Regions from separate parts of the Shewanella sp. ECSMB14101 genome, predicted to be linked through region 3. Evidence: predicted binding sites of a transcription regulator. Region 3 holds the regulator's gene; each other region holds the start of a gene.
What was found. Region 3 encodes LexA, which represses DNA repair genes until DNA is damaged. Its sites were predicted from a motif close to TACTGTATNNNNATACAGTA; they were not measured.
Positions count from the first base shown of each region.

Region 1 (3,145 bases), on a different contig from region 3:
CCTGTTTCTCAGCGGGTTTCATGCGGCCATGCACTAGACCAATGGCAAGTTCTGGCAATATTTGCTTTAGTTCTTCGGCGGTATCTTCTGCCGCCTGACATTCGAGTACCTCGGATTCTTCGATCAGGGTGCAGACCCAATAGGCCTGACGCCCGCCCTCTAGTGCGGCCTGGCGCACGCGATCGATCACCTCACTGCGGCGGTTGTCTGAGATGGCGACCGTGGTGACTGGTGTCCGCCCTGGTGGTAGCTCGTCGATGATAGAGGTGTCCAGATCCGCATAGGCCGTCATCGCCAGAGTGCGCGGTATAGGGGTGGCGGTCATGATCAGCTGATGGGGATGAAAGCCCTGGCTAATTCCTTTCTCTCTCAGCCCTAGACGTTGATGTACCCCGAATCTGTGCTGTTCGTCGATGATGATCAGTGCCAGGCGGTTGAACTCGACCTGTTGCTGAAAGATGGCATGGGTACCGATGACGATATGGGCCTCGCCGCTCTTGATCTGTTCCAGCGATTGGGTACGCGCCTTGCCCTTGAGTTTGCCAGCCAGCCAACCAACCGTTAACCCTAGAGGCCCAAACCAGGCAGCAAAGTTATTGGCATGCTGCTCGGCGAGCAGTTCGGTTGGCGCCATCATGGCCACCTGATAGCCACTCTCAATGGCTTGCAGCGCTGCAAGAGCCGCCACCAGTGTCTTGCCCGAGCCCACATCGCCTTGCACTAAGCGCATCATGGGATGGTGTTGGGCTAGATCGGCTGTGATCTCTGTGACGACTCGCTGCTGAGCACCCGTGGGTTTGAAGGGCAGCGAGGCCAAAAAAGGATTGAGCAGTTGCCCGGTAGGATGCATCGCCTGGGCCGAATCTTGATTGCTACGTTGCCTGAGCTGCAACATGCTGAGGTTGTGGGCCAGCAGCTCCTCTTGAATAAGGCGCTGCTGCGCCGGATGGGTACCTTGCTCTAACGCAAAGGGACTGACATCGCTCGGGGGTCTGTGCAGTAGCTGCAGCGCATCGACTAACGAAAGCTGATTGGGTTGTAACTGGGGTGGCAGCAACTCCTTTAGCGCGCCATGGGCCAACAGGGCAAGCGCCTGGTCGGTTAATTTGATCCAGCTGGCTTGTTTAAGTCCTTCGGTGGTCGGATAGATAGGGGTTAAGGTTTCACTCAGACTCGGTTCGCTGCCGTCATGGAGTAGCTTGTATTCCGGATGAATGATCTCTCGATGAAGTTTGCCTCGGCGCACTTCACCATAGGCGCGAATGCGCGCACCCTCTTCGAGGCCGTTGCGCATGGCGGCCGAAAAATTAAAGAAGCGTAGCGTTAGGGTACCCGAGTCATCCCGCACCGTGCAGGTGAGCATACGCTTGCGGCCTTGGACTATCTGGGTCGATTGGATCACGGCTTCTATGGTGCCGTAGCTACCGGGATAGAGGGCGGCGATAGGATAGATCTGGGTACGGTCTTCATAACGTAGCGGTAGGTGAAACAGCAGATCCTGAACCGTTTTGATGCCGAGCTTCTCCAGCCGCTGCGCCATCTTAGCAGCAACGCCTGTTAACTCTGTCACCGCCATGAGATCGAGTCTATCCACGCTTTATACCCATTTGATTTAACGTTCTATTTAAACAGTATCTGAGTCGATCACTGTAAATATATACATATACTATCAGAGTTCTGTATGAACGCAATCTTGCGCCAAGCTTGCGGGGGGAAAAGCATGCTGGCCTAAATGCAAGTGGCCTTACAGCCAGCCTTTTTGCAGGCACAGATGTCACCGATAAGGGGTGACAAATGTCATCTCTTATCGGTGAGTCGCAATGCCGTCTTATACAGATTGGGCGGAGAGGATCAGGTAGCTCAAGTAGATAAGATAGCAGAGCAGCAGCAATGCCCCTTCGCGCCGACCGATGCGCAGGCCGCTCCAGGCCAGGGGCAGAAGCAGCAGTGCCAGTGTTACCATCACCAGCAGATCCATCGCAGGTACGCTAGCGTTTATGGGCTGGATGAGTGCAGTGATGCCTAAGATGCCAAGCAGGTTAAACAGATTTGAGCCGACCAGGTTGCCGATGGCGATATCACTCTCACCACGTCTGGCTGCCACAACTGAGGTGATAAGTTCTGGCATGCTGGTGCCTATGGCCACAATGGTGAGACCGATAAGCAGTTCACTCATTCCCAGCTGTGTAGCCAGCGCAACGGCGCCGTCGACAAATAGGGCGCCGCCACCGACCAGCATGCCGATCCCCAGGGCGACTAAGAGCATTGACAGTAAGGGCGGAAGGGGACGGCTTGTTTCTTCGACCTTGGTTGCCTGCTGTTTATCAAACAGATAACTCATGGCCAGAAAGGCGACAAGCATAGAAGCCAGGAGGGCACCATCGAGACGACTCAGTCCACCATCGCTTAGCAGTCCACAAAATAGCAGAGTCGAAAACAGCATTAGGGGAATATCCCGCTTCACCATCTGCGACTGTACCCCTACCGGACGCACCAATGCCGTGAGTCCGAGGATGAGACCTATATTGGCGATATTCGATCCCACCACATTGCCCAGGGCGATATCTGCATTGCCAGCGATGGCCGATTTAAGGCTGACGGCCAACTCTGGGGTACTGGTACCAAAGGCGACTATGGTCAGGCCTATGACTAGCGGCGTGACACCGAGTCTGAGGGCGAGGGCACTGGCACCACGAACTAAAGATTCGGCGCCGAGAATGAGGATGAGCAGACCAGCAATAAGGGCTAGCGGGGTAAACATGATTAACTCTCAAATATGGGGGGAGGCAAGCATAGTGATTGTTGAAATTTAGGCAACAAGAATTTAGGGGGACGCTATTAAATTTTGTTTATCTCATCCTATACCGGGCAATAAAAAACACGCCTGATGGCGTGTTTTTATGTCAGACGAGTGTAAGTTTGCGATTACAGCTCATCTTCCCAGCGCACAATAGCGCCGCGCTGTCCATCGACCTTGGCGCTGTATCTCTGCTCCAGCACATGGCGTTTGATCTTCAAGGTAGGTGTTAGCACATCGTTGTCTACATCCCAAGCCTCGGTGACCACTATGATAGCATCGACGGTTTCGTGGGACTCCAGATGAGGGTTAACACTATCTAAGGTCGCCTTGAGTGAGGCTCGCACC
Region 1 covers NZ_JSFF01000012.1:59,804-62,948, forward strand. The annotation lists gene recG (ATP-dependent DNA helicase RecG) at 1-1,594, opposite strand, end outside; gene NY07_RS10605 (calcium/sodium antiporter) at 1,829-2,761, opposite strand; gene NY07_RS10610 (AMP-binding protein) at 2,926-3,145, opposite strand, start outside.
Region 1: a site for LexA is predicted at 1,646-1,665, ahead of recG (ATP-dependent DNA helicase RecG). Genes of this name have one in related genera too.

Region 2 (3,145 bases), on a different contig from region 3:
TACTTTTGCGGCAAGTTGTGTGAGCAAAATGACTAAGGCAAAGGCGGTGGCCGCTGGCGCGGGTTTGGCATCCCATATCTGTCCCATATTGATCAGCGCTGCGGTAATGGAGATCACAAATAGATCTAACATAGACCAGCGGCCTATCCATTCGATGATATGAAAGCCGGTCATCAGTGTCTTTTTCGAGATAGGCAAGCGGTAACTGATGGCGGTCAAATATAGCGCCAGGCCAAAGATTTTTAGCATAGGGACTAAGATACTGGCGGTAAAAAGAATAATGGCAATCGGTAAGAGATCCAGATGCACCAAATGGCTGATCCCGCTCAAAATGGTGTCCTGTCGTACCTGCCCCTGACTGGTCATAATCGTGATGGGGTAGAGGTTGGCCGGAAATAATAAGATGGCAGCGGTGATCAATAAGGCCCAACTTTTTTGCACGCTGGTGCGATCCCGACTTTGCACGGGTTGGCCACAGCGTGGACAGGTGCCCTGTTCTACATGACATAAATATTTGCAGGTTGGGCAGTTAGTTAACCCCAGTGCTTCGCCCTGTGCTGACTGTACTTGCTTACTCATCCAGTACACTCCACATATGTTCTATGTCATATTCGCGCTGCATGAAAATCACCATGATAAACAGCATGGTAAAGCTAAAGGTACCTATGCCGAAGTAGAGATCCGTGTAATCTGAAAGCTGAAAAACCGATATGAAGATACTGATCATGTAAATCTCTAACATAGAAAGCTGTGCCAGAAGACTGTGTTGTTTGAGCAACTTCTTATAGATGGCACGAAAGAAGGGGGTTTTCAATCGATACTTGATGATAAGTATCTGACTCAGTATGGATAATATTAGCAGTCCTGGTGCAATGACCGCCGCGACTAATACTGCTATGCCCACGACCCAATAGCCTTGCGACGCGACCGACATGGCCCCGCCAGTGATGGTGGTGGTACGAATACTACCGAGAAAATGCATCTCGAGCACAGGGAAAAAATTGGCGGGAAAATAGAGGATCAAGGCCGTAATACAAAGGGCTAGCATGCCGTTGATGGAACAGTAGGGAGTGTCATATAGATTGGTATGACAGCGGGGGCACAGAGCCCTTACGCCCGTAGGCAAAGCGCGCTTTCTTACGACGAGATCGCAAGCGCGGCAAAGCACAATACTCTTGTCTAACACCTCTGTTTTCATACTTATATTCGGGCGTTTCCTGTTTGCTATGGTCATCTATTAACGAGCAATTTCTTGATATAGACCAGTAATCTACTGCCTATAAGATATTACTATAGCCAATCTATTGAAATCCTTATTAAGGATACCCCTTAAACTGGAGCCAATAGTGCAGCAGATTCTATCAGATAAAGTTTGATACTTGCATAAGAAGTTGTATTTATGAGATTCTACAACTGTATATAAAAACAGTGTGAGGGTGATATGGCAGTTATAACGAAATTTGTCGTAGTCAGAGAAGGGGTGGAGAAGATGACATTCACATCTAAGAAGGAGGCCGATGCCTACGATAAGATGCTCGATATTGCAGATAATCTTCTTCCTTTTATCGAGCAAGTTGATTTAGGCTTAGACGAAAATGCAATCGAGCAGCTATGTTTCTACATGGCAGAAAATAAAGATCAGTTGATGGGCCTGTTAAAAGGTGGCGCGACGACTAAGACCGCACCCGCGAAGAAACCGGCGAAAAAAGCTGAAGCAAAAACTTAATATAGTTAGGAAAATAGTATGACTGCACCTTGTTATTCGACACTCTCCCGTCAAGTTGACGCCTTATTCGCCGGGGAAGATAACCTTATCGCGGCGTTAGCGAACTTCTCTGCGCTGCTTAATGAGCACCTTGAGGATATCAATTGGGTGGGGTTTTATCTGCTTCAAGGTGAGCAACTGATCCTGGGGCCTTTTCAAGGCAAAGTAGCCTGTACGCGCATTCCTATGGGGAAGGGGGTGTGTGGCACTGCTGCTCAAACAGATAGTACCCAACGCGTTGCTGATGTGCATAGTTTCGAAGGGCACATTGCTTGTGATTCGGCAAGTAATTCAGAAATTGTGATTCCGCTGCGCCGTGATGGAGAGGTCATTGGGGTGTTAGATATTGATAGTCCATCCTTCTCCCGTTTCGATGAGAAAGATCAATTGGGGCTGGAGTCCTGCGTAAAAAGCCTAGAAAAGGCTTTATTTGCTTAAACTACAACCAATTTTGCACAATTGATGGTCGCTTTCATCTCGCGCACCTTTATAATAGGCCGCTTGATGAATGCAAAATCACACGCTTTTACATTTCATTAGTTGAAATGAATACTTGGCGTTTGTTTAATGTAATTGATAAGGTATGTTGGATTGTGCGGTCGAGGGCTGAAATGCCTTAATTAACGACCCGATGTCTAACCAATATGAACGACACGCCGACCCACGCCATAACGTGACAAGGTGATAGTCCCTTTTAAACTGTGGAAGTAATGATGGAATCAACAGAAAAGTTGACCGACACCAACGCAATTCTTGCGTATTTATATGAAACATTTCCTTTATGCTTTATCGCTGAAGGTGAAACTAAGCCTCTAAAAATAGGATTGTTTCAAGACTTGGCTGAAAGGTTAGCTGATGATTCTAAAGTCAGTAAAACGCAATTAAGAATCGCCTTACGCCGTTACACCAGTAGCTGGCGTTATCTTAAAGGCGTTAAAGCTGGGGCGCAGCGTGTCGATCTTGACGGCAATGAGTGTGGCGAGCTGGAGCAAGAGCATATTGATCATGCTCAGGCTACACTGAAAGAAAGTCAGGAGAAGGCCAAGGCTAAGCGTGCAGCGAAAGCCGCTGCGGAGAAGACTGACAAGCCAGGCCCTAAGGCAGAAAAGAAGGCCTTTAAAAAGCCATTACCTAAGCGCAGCAAGCCTGCTCCTAAGGTGACTAAGCCGCAAGTTGAGGCGCAAAATTTAAGCCCTGCCGTACTCACCGAGTTGAAACCAAATCAACGCGTGAGTGTCAAATTAGGTAAATCGCCTGTCGCAGGCGTTATTCTGGACATCAAGAAAGAAGATGTTCAAGTGCAGTTAGATTCGGGATTGACGGTAAAAGTACCTGTAGAACATATCCTGCTATAACTGTTCATCGTATAAAGGAGTAACT
Region 2 covers NZ_JSFF01000004.1:109,216-112,360, forward strand. The annotation lists gene NY07_RS05390 (paraquat-inducible protein A) at 1-579, opposite strand, end outside; gene NY07_RS05395 (paraquat-inducible protein A) at 572-1,198, opposite strand; gene NY07_RS05400 (YebG family protein) at 1,442-1,726, shown strand; gene NY07_RS05405 (GAF domain-containing protein) at 1,745-2,203, shown strand; gene proQ (RNA chaperone ProQ) at 2,479-3,120, shown strand.
Region 2: a site for LexA is predicted at 1,412-1,431, ahead of NY07_RS05400 (YebG family protein). Genes of this name have one in related genera too.

Region 3 (3,145 bases):
GCAACTACAAAGAAGAGCCACACAGTATGTCTCGGCTCTATGCAAACTCTTCAGTTCCCAAAAAAGCAACGATGACTTCAAAGTGCGTCGGTGGTGAATCTTTTGTTTTGCTGGTGGTAACCACGCTTGCACTTACGGCTGAATATATCAGACGAATTTCAGCTCTTAGGGCGATCTGGTACAGATTTATTCGCCGCTCAAGCCGACAACCAAATTGTTCGACATAACAAATAATCGTTGATATCTACTACTAACTTAATGGCTGTTTAAATATTGATCAAGATCACTTTTATTTTATTTTGCTAAATAAAACAGATACAAAAACGCCCCTTTCGGGGCGTTAGTATGGAAAGAATTGGCAAGGATGATCAGTGAAGAGAGGTAAACTGATTGGTGGCCTTGGTACCAAGATCCTCTTGGCTAAAAGGGTTGGCAGGTAAGTGACTGTTCGCATCTTCGATAACCACCCCTAAGGCGCGGGTGTTTTTCGCGACGATCTGCAAGCGGCGATTGTCCCGTGCATCCAATGATTGTGTCCAGCTGATCACGGCACTGGATGTACCACTTGTGAGAGCCTTTTCCATAGCCCAAAGCGCTTCAACTTCATCTTTAGTGTGGACCAGCAAGATGCGATCCATCCGCACGCCGCCGTCGGCCAACATCTGCTTATAGCCAATATTGGGTGGGCTGATCAGAACGACCCATTGCCCTTGCTGGCTGAGTCTCGCCAGTTCAGGTGTAAGGCTCTGTAACTCTTGCTTGCCCTGAGTCGAACTGGAAACCGTTGAAATAGTGTTCTTGCTGCCGCTTTTAAGCGAACTGTCGAGATCGATCCAAAGCCCCGGATGACGAGGTGCCATACCCATGAGATTATTCATTGCCAGTCTCCATTACGAATCACGCCGACGGCTAAACCTTCTATGCTCAGGCTCTGAGTCGTCAGATCAACAACGATAGGTGAGTATTCTTCATTTTCTGCATGTAGATAAACTGTGCTGCCACGCTTCTCGAAGCGCTTGACCGTCACATCATCCTCTACGCGAGCAACGACTATCTGTCCGTTTCTTGCTTGTTCGACCTTATGTACCGCTAGCAGGTCGCCCTCAAGGATGCCGATATCTTTCATACTGTCGCCTCTTACACGCAACAGAAAGTCGGCACTTGGGCGAAACATGCTCGGGTCAACCTGGTAGTGCTGTTCAACATGTTCCTGTGCCAGAATCGGCTCACCGGCTGCTACCTGTCCAATCAGAGGTAAACCGAGATCTTCAGGCTCTTCCTCTTGAGTCAGCTTAATGCCGCGAGAGGTGCCCGGCATGATCTCGATGCAACCTTTTTTGGCCAGTGCCTTAAGGTGCTCTTCGGCGGCATTCGCGCTCTTAAAGCCTAATCGGCGCGCAATTTCGGCACGGGTTGGTGGCATGCCCGTGTCTGCAATATTGCGTTTTATTAGCTCTAAAATCTCGGCTTGTCTTGGTGTTAAGGGTCTCATGATTAATCCTGTCTTTCCATACAGTACCTGTCAGTATATACAGTATTTTATACAGTGCAAGTATTAACCAGTTTTTCTATCAATCAGCTCAAATGGTTAGCGAGTTAACCCCACGAATATTTAGCCGGTAATCGTTTTCTCAAGGGAGATCAACAGCTGATGATAATCATCGATGGCGGGAAAATCGGTAAAGGTTTTGTGTGGCTTTTGGCTGTCGGGATTCTTGATGCCGAGTTGATAGCCAACTCCTGCGGCTTTGGCAGCCTGCAAGATGGGTTCGCTATCGTCGATAAACAGGCAACGGCTTGGATCTAGGGAGAAGCGCTCAAATAGGCTAAGCCAAAACTGGGGATGCTCTTTGGGGTAACCAGTGTGGTGGCTTGAGAGCATATGATCTAACCCGGAAGCCAGCTCGGTATGTTTGAGCTTTAATGACAAGCTTTGTGGGTGTGCGTTGGTGACTAAGATACGCTGCTTGTTGTGCCTGGCAAGTGCCGAGAGAAAGGGCATGCTGTCTTGGCGCAGTTGGATTCTGTCTACCAGAGTGTGGTGCAGGGCAAGAATATCTAGGCCAAGCTCTTGCTGCCAATATTCCAGACAATACCATTCTAAGGTGCCAAATACCTTGGCATAGGCGGTTTCGACCAGTTGCTGCGCCTCAGTTAAGGGGATCTGTTTCTCTTGGCACAAGGATTGAGGAACCAGGCTGAGCCAGAAGTGATTATCGAAATGCAGATCCAGCAGGGTGCCGTCCATATCGAGCAGCACAGTATCTATCTTATTCCAGGGAAACATAAAGGTGTGAAAAAAATTCCTTGGTGAGAGTTGTGGATTAGGCACATCATAGTAAGATTGAGTGGTTAAGCAAACGCCATTTTTATCAGGAAGTTTCATGCCGGACAAAAAGCCGCAGATCCTACATGCCGAAGTTGTTGCACAAAGCCGTCTATTTCAGATTGAGCAGGTGCATTTAAAATTTTCGAATCAGGTTGAGCGCCAGTATGAGCGCATGAAAGGCAATGCCCGTGGCGCCGTCATGGTGGTGCCAGTGCATGGTAAAGACCTCCTTTTAGGGCGCGAGTACGCGGCGGGAACCCATAGCTATGAGCTTGGCTTCCCTAAGGGCTTGGTTGATCCAGGTGAGAGTCACGCCGAGGCGGCCAATCGAGAGCTGCAAGAAGAGATAGGCTTTGGCGCCCATAAGTTGACCCATCTGATGGAGCTAAGTCTGGCGCCAGGCTATTTTGCCAGCAAGATGCAGATCTTCGTAGCCGAAGATCTGTATGAGAGTCGACTGCAAGGTGATGAGCCAGAACCGATAGAAGTGGTGCGTTGGCCCTTGAGTCAGTGGTCTGAGCTGTTATTAGAAGACGACTTTTCCGAGTCTAGAAGCGTTAGCGCCTTGTTTTTGGCGCAGAAACATCTAAAACTAAAGTAGTTAATCTAAACGATAAATAGGCATTGCCAGATGTAGGCTGTTGGAGTTGTGATGAAGCCAGAAGAGTATATTGAGCAGGCGATAAGTATTGCCATCGAGGCGGGAGAGGCGATTAAGACTATCTACCTCGAGGGGAGCTTCGAGCGAGAAGTAAAGTCTGACAATACCCCTGTGACCTCTGCCGATATCGCGGCTCATAAGATTATCTCTTCACA
Region 3 covers NZ_JSFF01000008.1:10,826-13,970, reverse strand. The annotation lists gene NY07_RS08085 (cell division inhibitor SulA) at 369-878, opposite strand; gene lexA (transcriptional repressor LexA) at 875-1,492, opposite strand; gene yrfG (GMP/IMP nucleotidase) at 1,613-2,287, opposite strand; gene nudE (ADP compounds hydrolase NudE) at 2,385-2,930, shown strand; gene cysQ (3'(2'),5'-bisphosphate nucleotidase CysQ) at 2,982-3,145, shown strand, end outside.

Region 4 (3,145 bases), on a different contig from region 3:
GGCTACCCAAAGCGTAGCCTTTGGCGGCGCCTAGAAGCTCGTCGCTCAGCAGGCTGAGATCTACCGGGGCGAAGAAGTCGAGCAGAGACGGCCAAGCGGCGAGCATTGAGACCAGATCTGAGGTATCAACAAAGTCACGAATATAGATAGGCAGAGTGATAAAGATCTGCTGATAGACCATCCAGAAACCTGACAGAATAAGCAGATAGATCACAAAGGGTTTATTCCCCAAGGCAATTTTTTGTCTATACCAGGGAGCCTTACTGTCGGCCTTGGCCAGTGTATTCCAAATAAAGTGCAGGCTAAACCAGACGATGTAGATAAACAGGCATTGCTCACCGTCGATCCATTTGGCGCCGTAGGACATCAAGATCACTAAGGTGCCGAAAAACAGCAGGGCGAAACGGGCATTGCCCAGTACCTGTTGAATGTCCATCAGTACCTGAGAAAGTGACTTACCGCGTTGCTGGTGGGGATTGGTCGGCTCCTTGTAGAAAAATAGCGCCGGAATAAAGTTAATACCAATCCAAATGGCCGACATGATGAAGACCCAGTCCCAGCTAATTGCGCGCACATAGCCGGCAATAAAGGGGCCGAGGAAACCTCCGACATTGACCATCATATAAAAGATGCCAAAACCCAAGCCTCGATTGGTGTGGTCTGTGGTGCGTGCCACTGTGCCTGTCACCACGGGCTTAAAGCAGGCGGCGCCGATGGCGACGCCCATGAAGGCGATAAAGAAGCCGCTGAAACTGCTCACCTGACCTAGTAAGAAGTAGCTGGGACACATGATGGCATAGGCCAGTAGAAACATCTTGCGGTAGCCATAGCGATCGGCCAGGGCACCAGTAAGTACAGGAAAGAGGTAGAGAAAGAAGGGGATCATCCCCTGCAGCAGGCCGCGCTCTTGCTCACTAAAGCCTAAGCCTCCCTGGTGAGCAGGAGAGGTCATATAGAGAGAGGAGAGCGTAAAGAAGCCATACCAGGCGAGTCGCTCGAAGATCTCCATGGTGTTGGCCACATAAAAGGTACTTGGCAAAGGGGTACGTTTCAGGTTTGACATTCTTATTCTCGTATATTGTATACAGTTTGTGATTTCATGCTATCGGCTACGCTGATGAATTACAAGTCAATCGGGGCCACGGTTTGGCTTTGCAGGGATGAAAACCATGGGTTTGCAGTTGCCTTTAATGTGATTTAGGTCATAATGGCGCCACTTTTTAGCCATTTTTAAGAGCCAGAACCGCACACTATGCCTGTACTCGATATATTGACCATTCCCGATGAGCGCCTGAAACGTAAGGCAAAGCCTGTAGAAGATGTCACCGCCGTGCAAGGTTTTATCGATGATCTGATCGAAACCATGTATCACACGGATGACGGTATTGGGCTGGCAGCTACCCAGGTGGGCAGTGAGCATGCCATTTTGGTTATCGACCTCTCTGAAGATCGCGATCAACCCTTAGTGCTGATCAATCCAGAGTTTGTTGAGCGCTCAGGCGAGATAGTGGGTGAGGAAGCTTGCCTGTCAATTCCGGGCTATCGCGCCAAGGTGAGCCGTTTCGAGCAGGTTAAGGTTAAGGCGCTTGATCGTCAGGGAGAGGCGTTTGAGATAGAGAGCGATGACTTCCTGGCTATCGTATTGCAACATGAGATGGATCATCTCGACGGTAAAGTCTTCATCGAACATCTGTCGCCGCTCAAGCAGCAGATCGCGTTGAAGAAGGTTAAGAAGTACCGTTAACCCAAGGCTCCGCCGATAAAACCACCTTAGGGTGGTTTTTTTGTGCCTGTCCACCGCTGGCGCCTAAAAAATGAGCCGTCAGTGTGACAGATCTTAGTGTTTCTCCCTTGCGATCTGGCCAATTATAAATATACTGTATTTATATACAGTATTATTGTTTTTGGCTTAGCTGAACCTGTAGGTAAGCCGACTAAGAGTGGGTGTATTATGGCCTTGGCAGATCCTCAACTTGAACGTTTGCTCGAACGTGCCGATCTCTGGCGCGGTGATGTCTATTATCCCGGACCGTTGGGTCAAGATAGCGGTTATCCCGAGCTTAATCGCTATCTGGGGCATGGGGGCTGGCCGGCCCATGGACTGTGCGAGATCTTCTATAGCTGCGAGGGCATAGGCGAGCTAAGCCTTGTGCTCCCCCTTATGCGCCGATTAATTCCCAGCCGTTCGCCGCAAGGCGGTGCTGCAAGTCTGGTGAGTCTGGTGGCGCCGCCACATGTGCCTTACCCTCAGCAGCTGCTTATGCAGGGTATAGATGTCAGCCGTCTGTTGTGGGTGGATACCCAGGTGCTTAAAGAGCAGCTGTGGGCGCTCGAACAGATATTAACCAGTGGCGTATCTCCCTTGGTGTTATGTTGGCTCGATCAGCTCAGTACGAGTCAGGCCAGACGTTTGCAACTTGCCTGTGAGAAGGGAGAGAGCCTGTGTATCTGTTATCTACCGAGTAAGCTCAAGGCGCAGCCACATCCTGTGCCGCTACGGCTAGCCCTGCAGCCAGAGCTGGTGGGGAAGCCCTCTGCTTTTGCTACTCAGGTGGATATTCTTAAGCGCCGTGGTGGTTGGCCTGCGCCTAATTTTAGCTTGTCTTTGCTACCTGAGCTGCTGGCGCAGAGTCTGAAGGGAGATTCGACTTCGTCTCTGGCGGGAGGCCAGGTTGTGCAAGGGCCCTGGAGCGCTTAGATGTTGTGGCTGGCGGTATATTTTCCCCATTGGCTACTTCAATATCAAAGCTACCATCAGGGGATAGAGCCTGGCGCGGCATTGGCTCTTTATGAGCGTCAATCGAGGCAGATCTTGCTCAGTTCTCAGGCCGCGGCCAGCCAAGGGGTAGAGGTGGGCCAGAGCATCGCCACGGCGCAGACCCTCTGCCCATCACTGCAGCTATTGACCTATGATAATAGCCTCAGTCAGAGCGCCTGCGATTGGCTGTGTCAATGGAGTTATGCTTATAGCGCCAGAGTGGTGCCCATGGTGTGTCCCTTCGATGGGAGCAAGCGAGATGCTCAGCCTCAGGTGACAGATACTTTGCTGCTTGAGGTGGGCTCCATGGTGAAAGTCTTTGGCAGCTTAAATCAGCTGTTAAGGCAATATCATAGCACCGCAGTCGCTTATGGTCTCAAATGTCAG
Region 4 covers NZ_JSFF01000003.1:103,037-106,181, forward strand. The annotation lists gene NY07_RS04085 (MFS transporter) at 1-1,063, opposite strand, end outside; gene def (peptide deformylase) at 1,253-1,744, shown strand; gene imuA (translesion DNA synthesis-associated protein ImuA) at 1,952-2,698, shown strand; gene NY07_RS04100 (Y-family DNA polymerase) at 2,699-3,145, shown strand, end outside.
Region 4: a site for LexA is predicted at 1,876-1,895, ahead of imuA (translesion DNA synthesis-associated protein ImuA). Genes of this name have one in related genera too.